Regions from separate parts of the Exiguobacterium oxidotolerans JCM 12280 genome, predicted to be linked through region 1. Evidence: riboswitches for the same ligand, from Rfam matches in the RefSeq annotation. Region 1 holds a riboswitch; the other holds the start of a gene.
The links. Region 1 has a riboswitch for FMN ahead of ribD (bifunctional diaminohydroxyphosphoribosylaminopyrimidine deaminase/5-amino-6-(5-phosphoribosylamino)uracil reductase RibD). Riboswitches for the same ligand answer to the same signal wherever they lie in the genome.
Positions count from the first base shown of each region.

Region 1 (6,183 bases):
TCTTGAATCAATTGATGGTTACTTAAAATCATTAAAATTTGCCGGACTAAAATTAAGAGAATCGTCACCCCGCAACCAATCATCAATCCATTTAAGGCATCTCCCCGTTGCGCATAAAACAGCATTGTTGAAAACAATAGAAGTACGAGGAAATACGGTAAAAATAACCGCCCGAGATGCAAGGATTGCCTTTCTTCCTGATCGACTCGGATATGTTCCATCGTCACTTCTCCCGCGTGACCGGAAATCGCGACTAACAATAAACTTAAAATGAATAACGGATCAATCGCTGCGGTATTCTCATATCCATGGATGGTCGTCATATATAGAAAAATGGTATCGGCGATAATCTGAATTAATATTCCAATTAATAAAAAGGAAAAACAGGTCGGTCGTGTGACAGTTTGTCGTTTTTCGATTAAGAAGTAGATGCTGATGACACAAAACAGCAATACGACATCATTCATCGGATACGCGAACGCGACGAAGTTTTCCGCTGTCGACGCTTGCCCATCCGCTAAAGAAGGACGAACCAAGAAAAACCAGCTGTATGTCACAGCGACAGTCATGACGATTAAAATATCAAACACGAATCGAATCAATTGGTGTTTCGTCACGTATTTTCGAATCAAATGAAGAAATGCCATAAAGAAAAAGAACGATTGCAACATATAAAAAGGGTCCGGCAGACCGGGAAAAGGAACGGCAACCTGTTGGATATTTTCATAAGACATCCAAATCAGTTCCGCAATCAGATAACTTCCTGTTCCGAAAGCAAGATAGAGAAAAAACCGACCTTGGTCCCGACCATTCGTTCGATATGTGTGCAGTAAGAATAATGTTGCAGCTATACAGCCTATGATAGAAAAAATGTTATTCCCCCACGATGCCAGTTCCGGTCGATCGGCATAAAACCAGATCCAACTATAATAGCTCAAACTAAATAAAAGAACGCCGTACACGTAATGAATCCGCTTCATGTTCATTCGCCCCCCTTTCTTCCAAACCTCTAAGTTTTCCGTACTTTTATTATTATACGGTGGTTATACCATCCCGTGTATGCGTGACCATGAATTATTGACAAAAAACAGAAAACTTTCTATCGCATGTAAGAGGGGCACGACCTCAAAAAGGAATCGCTCATTTCACGCGCTTTCCTGGAGGAGTCGCGTAAAACGAGTGATTCCTTTTGAACGATCTAACAGGTGGCGGATTGACCTTTACGTCCGTCCCCGTTTTACATCCGATAGAGAAACATTACTGAAAGCTGCGTAACAAGTTCGCCATCTCGATGGCAGAGACCGCCGACTCATACCCTTTGTTCCCTGCTTTCGTGCCGGCCCGTTCGACAGCCTGTTCGATTGAATCCGTCGTCAATACACCGAAGATGATCGGGACACCCGTCTCACGCGACGCACCGGCGACACCTTTCGCGACTTCATTGCAGACATAATCGTAATGCGACGTCGCACCGCGGATGACGGCACCAAGTGTGATGATCGCATCATACTTACCGCTTTTCGCCAGTTTCTCCGCGACGAGCGGAATTTCGAATGCGCCCGGCACCCACGCCGTATCGACGTTATCCGCTGCGACACCGTGACGACGGAAGGCATCGTTTGCTCCTCCGACTAATTTAGATGTGATCAATTCATTGAATCGTGCCGCGACGATCGCAACCCGTAGTCCTTCGCCCGTTAAAAATCCTTCGTATACCATCTTAATTTCCTCCTTCGAGATCGAGCAGATGCCCGAGCTTCGTCTGTTTGGTTTTGAGATACTGGTGGTTTTCTAAACTTGCCGGTACTTCATGCGGAACCCGCTCCAGCACGGTGATGCCGTACGTTTCGAGCGCTTGCTGTTTATCCGGGTTATTCGTCATCAAACGGATTTTCGTGACACCGAGGTCCTGAAGCATCGCTGCTGCGACGGCGTAGTCGCGTAAGTCGGCTGCAAATCCGAGCGCATGGTTCGCCTCGACCGTATCGAGTCCTTGTTCTTGGAGCTCATAGGCTTTCAGCTTCGCCATCAGACCAATCCCTCGCCCTTCTTGACGCAAGTAGAGGACAGCACCACCTTCTTGTTCAATCCGGTCGAGCGCCGCATCGAGTTGCGGACCGCAGTCACACCGTTTGGACCCGAAGACGTCACCCGTCAGACATTCGGAATGAACCCGGACGAGCATCCCGTTTTCTGCTTCACCTGATAGCACCGTGACATGTTCCTTGGCGTCAGGTGTCGTATACCCAAGCATCCGAAACGCCCCGTGCGTCGTCGGTAACAAGACTTCCGCTTCACGGCGGACAGGGCGCTCGAGATAGCGGACGAGAGCATCGATCGTAATCATTTTTAAATCATGTTCTGCTTTATACGTCACTAAATCATCGACCCGTGCCATCGTCCCGTCTTCTAAAATGATTTCACAGATGACGGCCGCTTCGGCGCTTCCCGCGAGCCGTGCCAAATCAATCCCTGCTTCCGTATGACCACGCCGGACGCGGACGCCGCCTTCATTCGCGATTAACGGAAAGATATGTCCGGGACGCTTGAACTGCTTTGGACCATCCGTCAACATCCGCTGAATCGTCATTGCCCGTTCCTCTGCACTGATGCCGGTTTTCGCATCTTCATGATCAATGCTGATCGTAAAGGCCGTCCCGTGCGGATCTGTGTTGACATCTGTCATCGGCCGGAGTTCGAGTCGTGTTGCGATATCCGGACTGACCGGGACACAGACGAGTCCTTTGCCGTAAGTGATCATGAAGTTAATCATCTCGGGTGTCGCATGTTCCGCAAGTAACACGAGATCCCCTTCGTTCTCACGGTTTTCATCGTCACAGACGATGATCGGTCGTCCGCGTTTTAAGTCATCCACTGCTTCTTCAATCGAATCAAATCCGTTCATCATACTTCGCCTCCTAAAAATGCCGACCAGTCCGTCTTCGCATCCTTCTGCGTAAAGTGATAGAGATGTTTCGCCATCAAGTCACATTCGATATTGACGAGGGCACCCGTCTGCAAGCAATCGAACGTCGTGACTTGGCGTGAATGGGGAATCAATGAAATCGTCACCGCATCGTTTCCGACATGTTGCAGCGTCAGGCTCGTCCCATTGATTGCAATCGATCCTTTCGGAATACAGTACTTGCTCCAATCGCCTGCTTCAAAACGGTATTCCATCGCTTCACCGTCTGGTCGCCGGCTGAGAAAACGAGCCGTTCCGTCGATATGCCCGCTGACGAAGTGACCCCCGAACCGTCCATTCGCCGGCATCGCACGTTCGAGTTGAACGGCTGTCCCGACTCGTAACGTCTGCAGCGATGTCGCCCGGATCGTTTCATGGACGGCATCTGCCGTAAATCCGCTCTTCGTCATCGCCGTCACCGTCAAACAAATCCCGTCAACGGCAATGCTGTCGCCAATCTTCGTGCCGTCAAGCACTGCTGTCGCTTCAATTTCCAGCGCCAATCCGTTCGCCCGGGGGACTTTTCGTTTTAATGTGCCGAGTTCTTCAATCAATCCGGTAAACATGTCACCCTCTCCTTTCGTACATACTGGAGATGGACGTCCGGTCCGATTTGTTTCATATTCACTAAATTAAAACGGTCTTCGATGTCGTGTGCCGTCGTCAGAGATTTTGTCCCACTGAAGAGGGACGGTGCCTGATAGAGTTCGATCGTATCCACGAGATCCGCTTCTAAAAATGCGGATTGAATCGTGGGACCGCCTTCAATCAACAGACTGCGAATACCTTGTTCATATAAAAGTTCGAGGATTTGGTCCGGTGTCGCATACGTCCCGACGAAAACCGTCACGTTCTCGCGCTCTGTCGTACGCGGCTGTTCCGTCAGCCAGTACGTCGGATTCAAGCCATCGTTTAAGACTTGGAATGTTTCAGTCAGGCGCCCGCGCCGATCGACAATGACACGGACCGGTTCGATGCCGGTCGAACTGCGCAACGTCAGTGCCGGATCATCGACAATTACCGTGTCGCTTCCGACGAGAATCGCATCGTGCGTCCCGCGTAACTGACGTCCGTCTGCGCGCGCCACTTCTGAAGTGATAAAGCGTTGTTCACCCGTCGCGACCGTCCCGTTCATCGTTTGGGCGACTTTCACTGTGACATGCGGACGTTTTCGTTCGATCGCCGTCCAAAATGGTTCATACAGTGCCACTGCCTCGTCTTTTAATAGACCGACTTCGACGTCAAGTCCCGCTTCCCGGAGACGTGTGATGCCGCTTCCTGCGACGAGCGCGTGCCGGTCCTCTGTCGCGACAAAGACGCCGGCAATCCCGGCTTTTAGAATCGCTTCCGTACACGGCGGTGTTTTACCGTGATGATTGCACGGTTCGAGCGTCACGTAGAGATCTGCTCCGCGTGCTGCTTCACCTGCCATAAGGAGCGCCTCGACTTCGGCATGGGGTCCTCCCGCATAACGGTGGGCCCCAAATCCAACGATTCGTCCCTGTTTGACGATGACGCAGCCGACACTCGGATCCGGACTCGTTTGACCGTTTAACATGTGTGCTAGTTGCATCGCATAACTCATGAATATTTCCATTTTTTTCGCTCCTTTCAACAAAAAAGACGCCTCCTGTAAAAGGGGCGTCGCGATTGAAGGATTGACGAAATAAGCGTCTCGTGTTTCTGTTTTTTTGCATACAGAAACAGACCCTTCTCTGAACATATTTTTTCAGAAAATGGCGGCAAGCGCATTGTTTCGTCCTTCTCCCATCCGGACTTTACCGTCGGCCTTGGAGTCTCACCAAGTCAGCCACAGTGCGTACACTGCAGGTCGCGGGCTCGTCGATCCATTGATCGCATCACCGCCGGTTGGGATTTTCACCCTACCCCGAAGAACTGGTTATTGAGTTATACAGCTCAAGATTAGCATAGGTCATTCTAAAATACAAAATGAATTGTATTTCATTCTCTTTTTTAGAAAAACATCAAAAAAGGACCCTTCTCTTAAAAGAAAAGGGTCCTCTCATCTGCACTAAGGCAGAATCCGCTCAGCTCATCTTTCAGACAAACGTCTGATGGAATTGGCACAGTACGACGTAAGAAGTCTGTCGCCGAGGTTTCGTAGGGCCAGTCCCTCCACCTCTCTCGATAAGTGCTGCGGTATGAAGTTCATATGTGTGATGTTTCAAGTCGTTCTTATGTCGTGAATCTACTGCTTACACTACGGGGATTCTGTTCTCAAGTCAACCATATTTTCAAAATTAAACCAAATTACCCAGTTTATCAATTTCGACTTCTTTTTAACGTCTTGACAACGTATTTCAATCAATGCTATTCTCTTCACAATGATTATTCCGACAATTCCTATACGATATATCAAGAGTGGGCGAGAGATCTGGCTCTACGAACCCACGGCAACCTGCAACATGCAAGGTGCTCCGACCAGCAAAGCCGATGCTTTGGATGATACTTACGATAAACTCGTAGTGCGCCTAAAGCACTACGAGTTTTTTAATAGAAGGAGGAACCCTTTATGAATTCATCATCACCTGTTCTGTGTGGCGCAGAAGATTTTTTGATTGAACGAGGTCCAATCGGTATTTTACTGTCTCACGGTTTTAACGCAACCCCTCAAAGCGTCCGCACTGTCGGAGAATATTTTGCCGCCCAAGGGTTCACTGTGTATGCTCCGCGCCTCGACGGGCACGGGACGAGTATCCAGGATTTCGAAGCGTCGACTGCCGAAGATTGGAAACAGAGCCTCCGTCAAGGGTTCGACGTCTTAACCAATCATTGTTCGTCCATCTTCATCGCCGGACAATCGATGGGTGCGACACTTGCCCTCGCCCTCGTCGCGGAAGGATTACCTGCTGACGGATTGATTACGATCAATGCAGCGTTATCGATTCCTGCCTATGAAGCATTATCTTTCGAAGACTGTCCACGCTACTTGAAAGAAAGTACCCCAGACATTAAACGTGAAGCGTTTGAAATCATCTATGACCAGGTCCCTGTCGTCTGCGCATCGGAACTTTTAACCTTGATTGACGAGACACGTCCGCTCTTACCAACCATCGAGATTCCAACGCTTATTTTATATTCTGCCGAAGACCATGTCGTCCCGCCTGAAAGCTCGGATTACCTTTATCAAGTCATCGGTGCGACGGACAAACGGAGCTATTGCCTGCTTGACTCCTATCATGTCGCGACCCTCGATC
Region 1 is NZ_JNIS01000001.1:1,231,962-1,238,144, forward strand. It holds gene P403_RS0106200 (putative bifunctional diguanylate cyclase/phosphodiesterase) at 1-980, opposite strand, end outside; gene ribH (6,7-dimethyl-8-ribityllumazine synthase) at 1,258-1,719, opposite strand; gene P403_RS0106210 (bifunctional 3,4-dihydroxy-2-butanone-4-phosphate synthase/GTP cyclohydrolase II) at 1,721-2,905, opposite strand; gene ribE (riboflavin synthase) at 2,905-3,531, opposite strand; gene ribD (bifunctional diaminohydroxyphosphoribosylaminopyrimidine deaminase/5-amino-6-(5-phosphoribosylamino)uracil reductase RibD) at 3,516-4,562, opposite strand; FMN riboswitch at 4,721-4,865, opposite strand; SAM riboswitch class I at 5,016-5,120, opposite strand; SAM riboswitch class I at 5,336-5,438, shown strand; gene P403_RS0106225 (alpha/beta hydrolase) at 5,499-6,183, shown strand, end outside.

Region 2 (6,183 bases), 390 kb from region 1:
CAGTATCGAAACTTTGACGTTCAAACATGCGGAAACGGAAGAAGTTATCGTCGTCGGTGCAGATGACGTCGTCTGCAACTTCGGTTTCGTTTCGTCGCTCGGCCCGTTAAAAGAATGGGAAGTCGAGTTCGAACGGAATTCGATTCGTGTCAATTCAAAAATGGAGACGGCGATCCCCGGCATCTTTGCCTGTGGTGATATCGCGACGTACGACGGTCGTGTCAAATTGATTGCGACCGGCTTCGGGGAAGCACCGATTGCTGTCAATCAAGCGAAACTGCTCGTCGACCCGTCCGCCCGTCATCCACAACACTCGACAAGCCTGTTCGAAAAAGTAAAAAATCATTAATAGACATGAAGAAGAAGCATTGCCTCGGTGTAAATCGGAGCAACGCTTCTTTTTTGCGGTTCTTAAAAAAATCTGTGCTCTTCTTTACGAAGCAGCAATCGGTAAAGCAACTCGGTATACATATTCCTCTAGCTCTTTCCCGCCGCGTTCAATCACACATTCGGAAACACGGACACCCCCGAGCCGTTCATAAAAATGGCAGGCTGGATTATCCGCGAGCACGGCAATGATGAGTGACGTCACCCCCTGTTCCTCCAACTGACGGACGACGCGGTTGACTAAAGCGCGACCGATTCCGCGACCTTGATACGAACGTAGCAAATAGATTGCTGATAATTCACCTTCCGTCGATGCTGTTTGACGTTGCTTTCCGTGGGCAAAACCAATCAAATCTTTTGCGTCGGCAGCAACAAAAACAAGTCCGTCGACTAACAAGTCGCGCCATTTAGCGGCACGCTTTTCTGTCGACAACTGATCGAGATAGTCGTCCGGCATGATGCCGCGGTAGGTCTCTTGCCACGCTGAAACATGGACGTTCGCGATTGCTTCAGCGTCGTCTACTGTCGCTTGGCGTATCTGCATAACTATCCTCCCTCACATTAAAAATCATCCTAATCAGAGTAGGATGATTAGAATGATGTTAATACAGCGAAATGTTGAATCGTCGTACACGTGTCCCGTCTTCTTTCAAAAATGGCTCCAGTTCTTCTCCACCGTTCGCCTCAATCACACGACCGGACGCGATGTTGTCTGCACTACACGTAATCAAGACCGACTCTAGTCCACGTTCTTTTGCGACTTCAAGTGCTTGACGCAGACCTTCTGTCGCGTAACCACGCTTCCGAGCGCTCGGCCGAATCCCGTAGCCAATATGACCGCCGATTTGTCGCAACTGATCGTTCAAGTCATGACGGAAGTTCACGGCACCGACGATTCGTTCCCCATCGTAAAACCAATACGTCGAATGTGTCACCCAGTTTTCCGGGGCCGTCAAAACCTCTTGTTCCTGCTCATCTAAGAACTCAGCGAGCGGTAAAAACGTTTTGCTGACGACACTTGGAACAATCGGTTCCCCGGATTGTTCCCATTCTGCCAAAAAGTCTAAATACTCCGCTTCGAGATGGACGGACGGTTTTACTAACGTAATCATTTGTGATTTCGTACCTCCTCTTCAATGAGTCGATCGAGCCAATCGTCGACGTGTTGGAATAAATAGCCGGCTTTTTTCGCTGCTGACGTATCCATATAAAAATCACGTTCCGGCGCCAGTGGTGATTCATCGTCGCCCGTCGTCGCGAACGTTGATTCCGTTCCCGCAACACGGTCAATCTTATCCATCACATCTTGAATCGATAACACGCCGTCACTCGCCGCATTCAGTGGTCCTGTCATCGTCGAACGACCACACCATTCGAGGAACGAGGCCGCTTCATAGCTTGAGATATATCCCATCTTCGCATAGAGGTTTTCAGCAACCACCGGCGTCCCTGCGAGCGCACGTTTCACATGGAAGACAAGGCGTTCCGTGTAATCATCCGGTCCTAAGACGACCGGGAAACGAACGGCGATGACAGGAAATGTCGCCCGTTGAAAGAAATAACTTTCCGCTTGGCGCTTTCCTTCCCCGTAATCATGTTCCTGTTCCAACTCATATTTCCCGGGAAACGGGTTGTACTCTCGCTCTGAAAGATTTGCCCCGCCCCCATCGTAGACGGACATCGTCGACGTTAAGATATAGCGCCCGACCTTACCTTCGAACGCATCGACGGCAAGTTTTGCCTGGTACGGATTAAAACAAATATTGTCATAGATGATATCCCAGTTTTGACCCCCCAAGTCTTTCATCGTACTGCTTGACGTCCGGTCCCCTTTAAAGAATGTCAAGCCCTTCGCGACAGGTGGCGTATGTTCCCCCCGTGTGACGAGCGTCACATCATCGCCGGCGTCAGCGAGTCGTAATGCCAGGCGTCTTCCAAAATAACGTGTCCCACCAAAAATCAACACTTTTCGCATCGATAGTCCTCCTTCATCATGACGTACTCATTCCGTTGCCTTACTGTCTTCTCTACCCGATTCTTAAAATCCTGTATCGCACGAAAAAACAAAAAAACGCGGACTCTGAGGTCCACGTTGTGAGTTAGCAACCACCGGGTGTCCCGGCGTTCGTCGCTGTTCTAAATGATGTCCCGCAGCCGCATGTCGCGATTGCATTCGGATTCGTGATTGTGAATCCGCCACCGAGCATCGATTGTTTATAGTCAATTTCTAATCCTTTGACGACCGGATAGTCTTTTTCATTGACGATGACATTGACACCATGTTGCTCAAATGTCAGGTCCGTCTCCTTTTGGCTATCGAAACCCATTCCGTAGGAGAGACCACTGCATCCGCCACCTTGAACGAGCATGCGGAGATTTCTTTCATCGTCCGGCGCTTGTTGCATCATCTCTTTGACTTGAAGAGCAGCTGCTTCTGTTAATTGGATCATGTAATCACCTTCCCTTTTTCTATAGTATACGCAACTTTACGTAGATTCGAAACCTAGTTGCTTGAAACTATCTTGAATTCGTTGTATAAATGAATTGTATCAAAAAAATTAAATCGTTCCATCTTCAGGGCAGGGTGAAATTCCCGACCGGCGGTAAACAGACTTTTGTCTGAAGCCCGCGAGCGAATAGGGCGCTATTTGCTGATTCTGTGTGACTCAGGAGCCGACAGTATAGTCTGGATGGGAGAAGATGGCGGCATGTATATAGACTTATTCCGATTTTGCACATTTCGGATAGGCTTATTTCATTGCGGACTTCTCCCCTGTTGAATCTTATTCAACGGGGGTTTATTTTGGACGCAAGCATGCCAATACTTCATCGAGAGGAACGAAAAAAAGGAGATTTTACTCGTATGAAACGCACTCAAAAAATGGTTACACTCTCAATGTTAGGTTCAATTTCGTTTGTTCTTATGTTACTCAATTTCCCACTACCCTTTTTACCGAACTATTTAAAAATCGACTTCAGTGACGTTCCGGCGTTGATCGCTGCTATCATGTTCTCACCGGTAGCGGGTGTAATCGTCGAAGCATTGAAGAACGTGCTCTATTATATCTTCCGTGGAAGCGGTGTCCCGGTCGGCGAACTCGCAAACTTCGCAGCTGGTGTTGCTTTCATTCTTCCTGTCAGCTGGTTCTACCATAAAAAGAAATCAACACAAGGTCTTGCGACTGGTTTAGTCGCAGGAACGATTACAATGGCACTTGGACTCGCGATTCTCAACTATGTGTTGATTCTTCCCGCATATGCTTGGTTCTTCGGGATGGACTACATGCTTGATCCGGCGGTCAAATGGACAACGATCATCGCGGGTATCTTACCGTTCAACATCGTTAAGGCACTCTTCATTTCAGCACTCTTCATCCCGCTGTTCTTGAAACTAAAACCTTGGATCAACCGTCGCCAACAAACTGCATAAGTCCTAGGCCGCGCCCGCCGACCGACAAAAAACCCCCACTTCGTTTGAGGTGGGGGTTTTTTTTAGAGTTCATTTTCTTCAATTTTAGCGTAGATGTTTTCTAACAGTTCTTCCGGTGTCTCTCCGATGACGGTTTCGCCGTCAACGAGACAAAAATGATCAAGCGAACAGATGCCACAATAGCCTAGACAACCATACTCGACGACATCGACATTCGGGTCGCGTTCGAGTTGTGACATGACGACTTGTGTACCTGCCGCTAAGTTACTGATACAAAATTCAATAATGGGATTCACTTTTTTTCCTCCTTTAAGCAGGAATTTACCTTCCTCTTGTCGTATTATACAAGGTCAGACTGATTTAGGGGAACTAAGGGGGATTTTAAGTTATGAAGCAACTAGTCGTTTTAGGTGGCGGATATGGCGGAATGCGAATTTGTGAACGCTTCAAGGATGAAGAGGTCGCAGTGACGCTTGTGGATCGATTACCGTATCACGCACTAAAGACCGAGTATTACGCTCTTGCAGCAGGTACATTATCCGATCGTGATGTCCGGATTGAATTTCCGGAGGGGAAACATCTCACATATAAATATGGACATGTCGTCAACATTTCGCCGGAGACGAATTCCGTATTCTTACAAGACGGAACAGAACTTTTTTATGACGATCTCATCATCGCATTAGGTTGCGAAGATAAATACCATAACATACCGGGTGCTCAAGAGTTTACTTATAGCATTCAAACACTCGAAGAGTCACGCAAAACGCATCAAGCGATTTGTGGACTGTCACCCGGCGCGACGGTCTCAATCGTCGGTGCCGGTCTCTCGGGTGTTGAACTGGCAAGTGAACTCCACGAAAGCCGGAAGGACTTGAAGATTCGTTTATTCGATCGTGGTCCTTCTGTCTTATCGTTCTTATCTGATAAAGTATCCTCTTACGTCCAGGAATGGTTCGAGGAGCATGACGTCGATGTCATCAACAATTCGAACGTCACCCTCGTCACAGCAGATGACGTCCGCAACGGTGAGGACGTCTATCCGACGAACTTAACGATTTGGACAGCCGGAACGCAACCCGTCAAAGTCGTCCGCGATCTTGGCTTTGAAGCAGATAGTGGTGGACGGATTAAACTGGCGCCGCATCATCACGTGCCGGAATACGATAACTTGTTCGTCATCGGCGATTGCGCGAGCCTCCCGTATGCACCAAGCGGACAGCTCGCAGAGCATCAAGCCGACCAAGTCGTTGATGTCCTTGAAGCAAAATGGGCAGGAAAAAAACTTCCGAAATTACCGGAAATCAAATTACGCGGCATGCTCGGGTCACTCGGGAAATCAGATGGATTCGGTATCGTCATGGGCAAGCAGGCCCTGACCGGAAAAGTACCACGCCTCTTAAAGTCAGGTGTCTTATGGAAACATAAAAAGATTAAATAAGCACGTCCAAAATCCCCAAAGTCCATTTAGGTCTTTGGGGATTTTTAAACGTTAATGAAGTTTACTTGGCAGCCTGATCCAATTTCAGATCAATCGCACGTGTGACTTTTTTCAGTTGAACATACCCTTCGTCAATCATTTCGCCATCGAGTAAGACGAGTGGGTAAAAATATTCGTCGTCTTTTAAAGCATCCACCCAACTGTCGTCTGTCGTTGCCTGTTCAAAATCGACATAAACAAATGTTAACGCCGTCTCATATTTCCGTCCAAGCACGGCCTGTAACCAGCTGAACGTCTCTTCCGAACTCGGTGCCCCGACACAGCTCGGACACGTCACAGCTGCCCCATATACCTTGATTTCCATCAGATATCCCCCTTCTTCCGTTTACTCTTTCTCAGTATACAAGTTTTCCAGATTGAGAACATTTTTCAACCCTGTTACAATGAATTTATAAGAAAGGATGTGTTTCCGCATGGAAATGTTTGATCAAGTGAATGAAGTCCTCGAAAAATTGCGTCCGTTCCTTCTTCGTGATGGAGGAGACGTTGAGCTCGTAGATGTTGAAGATGGTATCGTAAAACTTCGTTTGATGGGAGCTTGCGGTAGTTGCCCAAGTTCGACAATCACATTGAAGGCTGGTATCGAACGTGCCCTACTTGAAGAAGTAGCTGGCGTCGTTGAAGTAGAACAAGTCTTCTAATTCTAAAAAAATCCCCGATGACATCCGTCGTCGGGGATTTTTATGTTTACAGAATCCACTCGGCAAGCGAATCGACCATGTACGTCGGCTGAACATCCTGCCCTTGAATGAAGACGGGCGTATGGACACCCGAGTTGACGTGCATCGTCCGAATCCCACCATTGATTCCGAATAAAATATCCGTATGGTAGTTGTCACCAACCATGATGACATCTTCCTTCGCA
Region 2 is NZ_JNIS01000001.1:845,355-851,537, forward strand. It holds gene P403_RS0104315 (NAD(P)/FAD-dependent oxidoreductase) at 1-349, shown strand, start outside; gene P403_RS0104320 (GNAT family N-acetyltransferase) at 434-931, opposite strand; gene P403_RS0104325 (GNAT family N-acetyltransferase) at 990-1,499, opposite strand; gene P403_RS0104330 (NAD-dependent epimerase/dehydratase family protein) at 1,496-2,362, opposite strand; gene P403_RS0104335 (HesB/IscA family protein) at 2,487-2,837, opposite strand; FMN riboswitch at 2,954-3,093, shown strand; gene P403_RS0104340 (ECF transporter S component) at 3,251-3,817, shown strand; gene P403_RS0104345 (YuzB family protein) at 3,880-4,113, opposite strand; gene P403_RS0104350 (NAD(P)/FAD-dependent oxidoreductase) at 4,206-5,258, shown strand; gene P403_RS0104355 (DUF1462 family protein) at 5,320-5,622, opposite strand; gene P403_RS0104360 (NifU family protein) at 5,732-5,959, shown strand; gene P403_RS0104365 (TIGR01457 family HAD-type hydrolase) at 6,006-6,183, opposite strand, start outside.
Region 2: another riboswitch for FMN. It lies ahead of P403_RS0104340 (ECF transporter S component); the one in region 1 lies ahead of ribD (bifunctional diaminohydroxyphosphoribosylaminopyrimidine deaminase/5-amino-6-(5-phosphoribosylamino)uracil reductase RibD).